3 regions of the Pseudomonas imperatae genome follow, and region 1 is predicted to be linked to each of the others. Evidence: predicted binding sites of a transcription regulator. Region 1 holds the regulator's gene; each other region holds the start of a gene.
What was found. Region 1 encodes sigma-54, which starts transcription at its own class of promoters, with help from an activator protein. Its sites were predicted from a motif close to ANTGGCATNNANNTTGCTNT; they were not measured.
Positions count from the first base shown of each region.

Region 2: a site for sigma-54 is predicted at 1,297-1,316, ahead of nirB (nitrite reductase large subunit NirB). Genes of this name have one in related genera too.
Region 3: a site for sigma-54 is predicted at 1,605-1,624, ahead of glnA (glutamate--ammonia ligase). Genes of this name have one in related genera too.

Region 1 covers NZ_JBSKHP010000001.1:270,089-273,366, forward strand. Annotated here, with positions in the region: gene rapZ (RNase adapter RapZ) at 1-195, opposite strand, end outside; gene ptsN (PTS IIA-like nitrogen regulatory protein PtsN) at 198-662, opposite strand; gene hpf (ribosome hibernation-promoting factor, HPF/YfiA family) at 675-983, opposite strand; gene ACWKWX_RS01280 (RNA polymerase factor sigma-54) at 1,095-2,591, opposite strand; gene lptB (LPS export ABC transporter ATP-binding protein) at 2,763-3,278, opposite strand, start outside.
Region 2 covers NZ_JBSKHP010000010.1:178,980-182,257, reverse strand. Annotated here, with positions in the region: gene nirB (nitrite reductase large subunit NirB) at 1-1,173, opposite strand, end outside; gene ACWKWX_RS15030 (sulfite reductase subunit alpha) at 1,462-3,278, opposite strand, start outside.
Region 3 covers NZ_JBSKHP010000003.1:322,944-326,221, forward strand. Annotated here, with positions in the region: gene thiI (tRNA uracil 4-sulfurtransferase ThiI) at 1-1,389, opposite strand, end outside; gene glnA (glutamate--ammonia ligase) at 1,722-3,128, shown strand.

The DNA.
Region 1 (3,278 bases):
GGGCAGGTTGCGCGCATCGATGGACACGGCTACCAGCGGCTGGGCCAGCTCGGTGCGGATCAGGGCGCGCTCGGCCAGTTCCGGCAGCAGGCCGGCCGGCAGGTTGTCGATGCAGTAGAAACCGTTGTCTTCCAGCACGTCCAGCGCGGTGCTTTTGCCCGAGCCGGAACGGCCGCTGACGATGATCAGGCGCATGGTCAATGACCTTTCTGTTCGTCCAGCACAACCTGATAGAGGGCATCGCTGCTTTTCGCCGAGCGCAGGCGCTCGCGCACGTCGGCGCGGTCGAGCATGCCGGCGATCTGGCTCAGCAACGCCAGGTGTTCATTGGTCGCCTCCTGGGGGACCAGGAGCACGAAGACCAGGTCGACCGGGGCGCCGTCGATGGCGTCGTAGTCGATCTTGTTCTCCAGGTGCAGCAGGGCGCTGATCGGCGTGGTGCAGCCAACCAGGCGGCAATGGGGGATGGCAATACCGTTGCCAAAACCGGTCGAGCCCAGTTTTTCGCGGGCGACCAGGCTTTCGAACACTACCTGCATCTCAAGGCCGGGGACTTCCCGGGCGATGAGGGTGGCGATGTGTTCGAGTACTTTCTTCTTGCTGCCGCCCGGCGCGTTCACGAGGGAACGGCCGGGGGTCAGGATGTTTTCAAGTCGGATCATGAGGGGGGAGTGTCAGCGGGCGGTCTGGCCTTGCAGCAGACTCTGCTGTTTTTCCTTATGCTTTTTGAGTTGGCGGTCGAGCTTGTCGGTCAGCAGGTCGATGGCCGCGTACATGTCATCATGTTCCGCGTTTGCCACGACTTCGCCACCGGGTACGCGCAGGGTGGCCTCGATTTTCTGTTTCAGCTTCTCGACCTCCATGATGACCTGCACGTTGGTGATCTTGTCGAAATGGCGCTCCAATCGGTCGAGTTTCTCACCGATGTAAGTGCGCATGGCGTCGGTCACAACCAGTTGATGTCCACTGATGTTGACTTGCATACCGCTTTCTCCTTATTGCCAGTGCATAAAGAGACAGGTTGGTTAACCTGCCACTGGAACGCTGTGGCACATCCGGCAAGCCCACTGGCAGCGCCTTGGCGCTGCCAGGATTCACATCAGCCGCTTGCGTTCGCTGGACGGCGCGATCCCTAGGGATTCACGGTACTTGGCGACAGTGCGGCGGGCTACCTGGATGCCTTGTGCCTCCAGTAAACCAGCGATCTTGCTGTCACTCAATGGCTTTTTCTGATTTTCCGCGGCAACCAGTTTCTTGATGATCGCGCGGATCGCCGTGGACGAGCATTCTCCGCCCTCGGAGGTGCTGACGTGGCTGGAGAAAAAGTATTTCAGCTCGTAGATGCCGCGCGGGGTGTGCATGTATTTCTGCGTGGTCACCCGCGAAATGGTCGACTCGTGCATGCCCACCGCCTCGGCGATGTCGTGCAGCACCAGCGGCTTCATGGCCTCGTCGCCGTAGTCGAGGAAACCGCGCTGGTGCTCGACGATCTGGCTGGCGACCTTCATCAGGGTCTCGTTGCGGCTCTGCAGGCTCTTGATGAACCAGCGCGCCTCCTGCAACTGGTTGCGCATGAAGGTGTTGTCGGCGCTGGTGTCGGCGCGGCGCACGAAGCCGGCGTACTGCGGGTTGACGCGCAGGCGCGGTACGGCTTCCTGGTTCAGCTCCACCAGCCAGCGCTCGTTGTCCTTGCGCACGATGACGTCGGGCACCACGTACTCGGCTTCGCTGGACTCGATCTGCGAGCCAGGGCGCGGGTTGAGGCTTTGCACCAGTTCAATGACCTGGCGCAGCTCGTCTTCCTTGAGCTTCATGCGGCGCATCAGCTGGCTGTAGTCGCGGCTGCCCAGCAGGTCGATGTAGTCGGCCACCAGGCGCTGGGCCTCACTGAGCCACGGCGTGCGCGGGGGCATCTGGCGCAGTTGCAGCAGCAGGCATTCGCTGAGGTCGCGGGCGCCGATGCCGGCGGGCTCGAACTGCTGGATGCGGTGCAGCACGGCTTCCACTTCGTCCAGCTCGATGTCCAGCTCCGGGTCGAAGGAGTCGCAGATCTCCTGCAGCGTCTCGTCCAGGTAGCCCTGGTTGTTGATGCAGTCGATCAGGGTGACCGCGATCAGGCGATCGGTGTCGGACATGGGCGCCAGGTTGAGTTGCCACAGCAGATGGCTCTGCAGGCTTTCGCCGGCCGACGTGCGGGTGGTGAAGTCCCATTCGTCGTCATCGTTGCTGGGCAGGCTGCTGGCGCTGGTCTGGTAGATGTCTTCCCAGGCGGTGTCGACGGGAAGCTCGTTGGGAATGCGCTCGCTCCACTCGCCGTCTTCGAGGTTGTCGACGGTGGGGGCGGAGGTTTCCTGGTAGCTGGGCTCCTGGATTTCCGGCGTGACCTGTTGCTCGGCCTTGTCGGCCATGGGGTCGCTGTTGTCGAAGTCGTCGCCTTCTTCCTGGCGTTCGAGCATCGGATTGGATTCCAGGGCCTCCTGGATTTCCTGTTGGAGGTCCAGGGTGGAGAGCTGGAGGAGGCGGATGGCCTGTTGCAACTGCGGTGTCATCGTCAGTTGCTGGCCCATTCTTAGGACGAGCGATGGTTTCATGGCAGGGGCTTAACACCTTATTCGCCGGCGCAAAGCGCCATCCACTACGGGCGCCGAGGCTCTCGGCTTTTGTCGTAAGCAAATTATATGCCTGAAACCGAAGTGTTTGCCTAGAGCGACACCGCAATTAATTCGCGGCGCGCCCCGGGCAACCAGCCAAACACCTCGCCGTTACAGGCGGAACTCGTGGCCGAGGTAAACCTCTTTCACCAGTTGGTTTGCCAGGATGGTCTCGGCATCGCCTTCGGCGATCAGCTGGCCATCGTTGACGATGTAAGCGGTTTCACAGATATCCAGGGTCTCGCGAACGTTGTGGTCGGTGATCAACACGCCGATGCCCTTGTTCTTGAGGTGATGAATGATCTGCTTGATGTCGCCGACCGAGATCGGGTCGACACCGGCAAAGGGTTCGTCCAGCAGGATGAACTTGGGCGCGGTCGCCAGCGCGCGGGCAATTTCCACCCGGCGCCGCTCGCCGCCCGACAGGCTCATGCCCAGGTTGTCGCGGATGTGCGTGATGTGGAACTCCTGCAGCAGGCTTTCCAGCTCCTTCACGCGGCCGGCCTTGTCCAGCTCCGGGCGGGTTTCCAGGATGGCCATGATGTTGTCGGAGACCGACAGCTTGCGGAAGATCGAGGCTTCCTGCGGCAGGTAGCCGATGCCCGAGCGAGCGCGACCGTGCATGGG
Region 2 (3,278 bases), on a different contig from region 1:
CTGCAGCAGCGTGTCGTAGTAGCTGTTGTCGCCCACCAGCACGGCGCCGATGACCTTGCTGCCGCACGGCGACACCACCAGGCGCCGGTAGCTGGCGTTGGCCTCGTCGATGAAGCGGTAGCTTTTCGCACCCGGCGTGGCGGCGTGGGCGTCGCCGATGGAGCCCACGTCCACGCCCAGCAGCTTGAGCTTGGTGGACATGTCGGCGCCGCTGAAGGTGGCCTCGCCCTGCCCCGCCAGCAGCGCCGCGACGTTGCGCGCCATGCTGTAGCCAGGCGCCACCAGGCCGAACACGCTGCCGTTCCAGGACGCGCATTCGCCGATGGCGAAGATCGCCGGGTCGCTGGTGCGGCAATGCTCATCCACGACCACGCCGCCACGCGCAGCAACGTCAAGGCCGGCGCCGCGCCCCAGGGCGTCCTGGGGGCGGATGCCGGCGGAGAACACCACCAGGTCGGTTTCCAGGAACTCGCCACCGTCGAAGTTCATGCGGTAGCGATAGGCCTCGCCGGCGACGATGGCCTGGGTGGCACGGGACACGTGCACGCCTACGCCCAACGCCTCGATCTGCGCGCGCAGCGCGGCGCCGCCGTCGCTGTCCAGTTGCACCGGCATCAGCCGCGGGGCGAACTCCACCACGTGGGCTTCCAGGCCCAGGGACTTCAGCGCGTTGGCCGCCTCCAGGCCCAGCAGGCCGCCCCCCACCACCACGCCACGGCGGGCAGTGCTGGCGGCCTGGCGGATGGCGTCGAGGTCGTCGAGGGTGCGGTACACCAGCCGCGCGTCGCCTTCGGAGCCGGCAATGGGCGGCACGAACGGGTAGGAACCGGTGGCCAGCACCAGTTGGTCGTAGGCATAGCGGCCTTGGGCGGTGACCACCTGGCGGTTGGCCCGGTCGATCTCCAGCACCGCTTCGTCCAGGTGCAGCTGCACGCCGTGGTCGGCGTACAGGGTGGCATCGCCCAGGGCCAGCGCCTCGGCGTCCTTGCCGCCGAAGTACTCGGACAGGTGCACGCGGTCGTAGGCGCGCTGGCGCTCTTCGCCGAACACCCGCACCTGGAGCTGCGCCAGGGCCCCGCGCTCAATCAGTTGCTCGACACAGTGGTGGCCGACCATGCCGTTGCCGACGATGATCAGTTGCGGGCGCGGCTTGAGCGTCATGAATGCGTTCATGCAGGTTTTCCTCGAACAAAAAAAGGCGCCTGGAGCCGTTAAGCTCCAGGCGCCTTTGCCTGGTATCTGTGTGGGGTGCCCCTGGGTGCGATCGCCGTTGAACGCGGGTGGGCTGATAGTATCGAAGCAGGTTGCATGCCAACACGGGATTTACCCGTAGCCGCTGCCGCCAGGCTGCGCTGGCCCTTGCGTCCACCCACAAAATCCTGGTGGCAATACCGGCCAGCGCAGCCTGGCGGCAGCGGCTACGGGGCCAGGTTGGTGCGAAAACCTGCGCCGTGCCTCGTTTCAGTACACATCGCGCAGGTAGCGCTTGGCCTTGCTCATCTGCGCCACGTACGCCTCGGCGTCCACGCCGCCGTGCTCGGCGATCACCGCCTTCAGCGCCGCGTCGACGTCCTTGGCCATGCGGCTGGCGTCGCCGCACACGTAGAAGTGCGCGCCCTGCTGCAGCCACGCCCACAGCTGCGCGCCCTGCTCCAGCATGCGCTGCTGCACGTAGACTTTTTGCGCCTGGTCGCGGGAAAAAGCCGTGTCCAGGCGTTGCAGGTGGCCCTGCTGCAACCAGCGCTCCAGCTCGTCGCGGTAGTAGAAATCGGTGGCCTGGCGCTGCTCGCCGAACAGCAGCCAATTGGGGCCGCTGGCGCCACTGGCCTGGCGCTCCTGCAAGAAGGCGCGGAACGGCGCGACGCCGGTGCCGGGGCCGACCATGATCATCGGCGCGGCGGGGTCGGCGGGCACTTTGAAGTGCTTGGACGGCTGCACGAAAATCGACACCAGGCCGTTGCTGGCGCGGTCGGCGAGGAACGCCGAGCACACGCCGCTGCGTGCGCGGTCGTTGTGGCGGTAGCGCACGGTGGACACCGTGAGGTGCACCTCGTTGGGGGTGGCCTGGGCGCTGGAGCTGATGGAGTACAGCCGTGGTTGCAGCGGTTTGAGCAGGCCCAGCAATTCATCGGTACTGACTTCTGTGGGGAATTCGTCCAGCAGGTCGAGCAGCTGCCGGCCCCATAGCCACTGGTTCAAGCCGTCGTTGTTGTCCACCGCCAGCAACTCCGCCAGCCGCGCGCTGCCGCTGCGCTCGGCCACCAGCGTGAGCCAGGCCGGGGTAATGCGGGTGATCTCGTAATGTTTGTGCAGCGCCTGGGCCAGGGCCATCTCGCCCTGGTCAGGCACCTGCACGTGCTGGCTGCTGTCCAGGCCCAGGGCGGCGAGCAGTTCCTCTACCAGGGTCAGGCAGTTGGTGGGCCACACGCCCAGGGCGTCGCCGGCCTGGTAGTGCAGGCCGGTGTCGGAGAGGTCGAAAACGATCTGCCGGGTTTCCTTTTCCGCGCCCGCCGCGTTGAGCAGGCGGTTGTGCTTGATGCGCACCTGGCAGGGGCGCTGGCGGCTGTAGCCGCTGTAGTCCCTGGCCACCGCAGGCCGGACTGGCGCAGTGCCCGTCAGCGCCAGGTTGATCTGGCCCAGCCACTGCTCGGCGACCTCCTGGTAGTCGGGCTCGCAGTCCATGCGCGGCACCAGCGTGGTGGCGCCCAAATGTTGCAGGCGGGCGTCGAGTTTGCGACCGAAGCCGCAAAACTGCTCGTAGCTGCTGTCGCCCAAGGCCAGGACCGAATAGCGCACCCCGGCCAACTGCTCGGCGCCCCCCTCCTGCAATGCGGCCCATAGCCCACTGCCGTTGTCCGGCGCGTCACCGTCGCCGAAGGTACTGGTGATCAACAGCACGCTGCGCGCCTGGCGCAATTGCGGCAGGCTGACTTCGTCCATGCAGTTGACCTGCACCTGCAGCCCCGCACCCCGCAACTGCTCACCGCAGAGGCTGGCCAAGGCCTCGGCGTTGCCGGTCTGGGAGGCCCACAGCACCCACTGCTCGGGCACCACCGCGTCAGGCTGGCAAGCGCCGGCTTCGACCGTGGGTATCAAGGGACCGCTGACCCTGCTCAGGGCCACGGCGCTGAACTTGAACTCCGGCTGCCATGACACTGGGTCGATGGCGTCGCTGGTCATGGCGTTGACGGCCAGGTCGTCGCCGTACAGATCATTCCAGTGGAACGGCGCGAACAGGTTGCCCGGCAGCACCCGGTCGCTGAGCCGCGCCGGCAGCA
Region 3 (3,278 bases), on a different contig from region 1:
ACTCATCACGCCTTTGTCGCAATACAGCAGGTACTGACGGGTGGGGTCCAGTTCCTTGAAACGGCTGTTCAGTGCATAGAACGGCAGTGCCTTGACCTCGATGCCTTCGAGTTCAAGGGGCTCGTCTTCCTGGGCGTCCGGATGCCGAATGTCGATGATCACCTGCCCGGCCAGGGCCTGGGCGACTTCCTCGATTTCGATGTCCTGGCCCAATTCATCGATCACATTGTCGATGGAAACGAGCTTGGCGCGTTCCAGGGCCCGCTCCAGCACGGCCATGTCGAACTGCTGTTCTTCATAGGCGACGCGGTGGGGCTTGGCCTTGGTGGTGGGGTTGACCGAAATCACCCCGCAATATTCAGGCATGTGCTTGGCGAAGTCGGCGGTGCCGATTTCGTTGGCCTGGTCAATGATGTCCTGCTTATGGCTGGCAAGCAATGGACGCAGCAGCAGCTTGTCGGTTGCCGCACTGATCACCGAGAGGTTCGGAAGCGTCTGGCTCGACACTTGCGAGATGGCCTCGCCGGTTACCAGGGCATCAATTTGCAGACGATCGGCCATGCGGCTGGCGGCGCGCAGCATCATGCGCTTGAGAATCACGCCCATGTGGCTGTTGTCGACCTTGCCCAACAGCTCGCCCACCACTTCCTCGAACGGGATGCTGATGAACAGCACGCGCTGGGAGCTACCGTATTTTTTCCACAGGAAGTGCGCGACTTCCATCACGCCCAGCTCGTGGGCACGGCCGCCCAGGTTGAAGAAGCAGAAGTGGGTCATCAGGCCGCGGCGCATCATCTGGTAGGCGGCCACGGTGGAGTCGAAGCCACCGGACATCAGTACCAAGGTCTGCTCCAGCGAGCCCAGCGGGTAGCCGCCGATGCCCTGGTGCTGGCTGTGGATGATGAACACGCGCTTGTCGCGGATCTCCAGGCGCACTTCCACGTCCGGGGTGCGCAGCTCGATGCCGGCGGCGCCGCACTGCTGGCGCAATTGGCTGCCAACGTAACGGTCCACATCCATGGAACTGAAGGTGTGCTTGCCGGCGCGCTTGCAGCGCACGGCGAACATCTTGCCCGCCAGCAGGTGGCCGAAGTGCTGCTTGCACTGGGCGACCAGGTCGTCCATGTCGCCCAGTGGGTATTCATCCACCTGGAGGAAATGGGTGATACCGGGCACGCACTTGAGGCGCTCGATCATCTCGCGCTGGATTTTCGCATCTTCGATGCGGGTGACAACGGTGAGGTTGTCCCACACGCCATCCACCACCAGCTTCGGGTCCAGTTCACGGAGCACGACGCGGATGTTCTTGGCGAGCTGGCGAATGAAGTTCTTCCGAACGGGCCGGCTCTTGATGGTGATTTCTGGGAAGACTTTTACGATTAGTTTCATGAAAAACAGCGCGCGAGGTGCCAGCCGAAAAAGGGGGGGCAGGATTATAGCGGAAATTGCTCAGCTTTTAACCAGTTATCGTACAGAAGGTTTTCAGTGCACCTTTATGGTGCCTTAAGGATTGCTAGCGCTTCAAAACAGTGCGGCAAATCGGCGCATTTTGCCGAAAACAGGCCGAAATGCTTGGGTTTGGGGCAAAAAACCCATCTCGGGGCACTGGCATGCAAATTGCTCCCTTGTGAGGCAGGTTGCCTTGGCAGACTATTCGCGCCCGGCATCACCCAAATTACAGGGCTAACCACTACCAGCCCTTATTCACCCCGGAGGACAACATGTCGAAGTCGGTTCAACTCATCAAAGATCATGACGTCAAGTGGATTGATCTGCGCTTCACGGACACCAAGGGCACCCAGCACCACGTCACCATGCCAGCCCGTGACGCGCTGGAAGACGACTTCTTCGAAGTCGGCAAGATGTTCGACGGTTCCTCCATCGCTGGCTGGAAAGGCATCGAAGCCTCCGACATGATCCTGCTGCCGGACGACGAAACTGCCGTCCTGGACCCGTTCACCGAAGAGCCGACCCTGATCCTGGTCTGCGACATCATCGAACCTTCGACCATGCAAGGCTACGATCGCGACCCGCGCGCCATCGCCCACCGCGCCGAAGAATACCTGAAGTCGACCGGTATCGGTGACACCGTGTTCGCCGGCCCAGAGCCAGAGTTCTTCATCTTCGACGAAGTGAAGTTCAAGTCCGACATCTCCGGTTCCATGTTCAAGATCTACTCGGAACAAGGTTCGTGGATGTCCGACCAGGACGTGGAAGGCGGCAACAAGGGCCACCGTCCAGGCGTGAAAGGCGGCTACTTCCCAGTTCCTCCGTTCGACCACGACCACGAAATCCGTACCGCCATGTGCAACGCACTGGAAGAGATGGGCCAGGTCGTTGAAGTTCACCACCACGAAGTGGCAACTGCTGGCCAGAACGAAATCGGCGTCAAGTTCAACACCCTGGTGAAGAAGGCCGACGAAGTCCAGACCCTGAAGTACGTTGTGCACAACGTTGCCGACGCTTACGGCCGTACCGCTACCTTCATGCCTAAGCCACTGTACGGCGACAACGGCTCGGGTATGCACGTACACATGTCCATCGCCAAAGATGGCAAGAACACCTTCGCTGGCGAAGGCTATGCCGGCCTGTCCGACACCGCCCTGTACTTCATCGGCGGTATCATCAAGCACGGTAAGGCCCTGAACGGCTTCACCAACCCGGCGACCAACTCGTACAAGCGTCTGGTCCCAGGCTTCGAAGCTCCAGTAATGCTGGCCTACTCGGCTCGCAACCGTTCGGCTTCGATCCGTATTCCTTACGTCAACAGCCCGCGCGGCCGTCGTATCGAAGCACGCTTCCCGGATCCGGCTGCCAACCCATACCTGGCCTTCGCAGCACTGCTGATGGCCGGCCTGGACGGTATCCAGAACAAGATCCACCCTGGCGACGCCGCTGACAAAAACCTGTACGACCTGCCGCCTGAAGAGGCGAAAGAGATCCCACAAGTTTGCGGCAGCCTGAAAGAAGCCCTGGAAGAGCTGGACAAAGGTCGTGCGTTCCTGACCAAAGGCGGCGTTTTCAGCGACGACTTCATCGACGCTTACATCGCCCTGAAAAGCGAAGAGGAAATCAAGGTGCGCACCTTCGTGCACCCACTGGAATACGAGCTGTACTACAGCTGCTAATCCGGTGACGTTGGCGCAAGCCGCGTGATTTGAAAAAGGCCTCCTTCGGGAGGCCTTTTTTATGCCTGCTGCAGAGCCATGTCCTACACCGTCTTGCTACTCATCCTTCATCTCAATCCGCCTCCTGCCGACATTCTCGATCACGCCCCG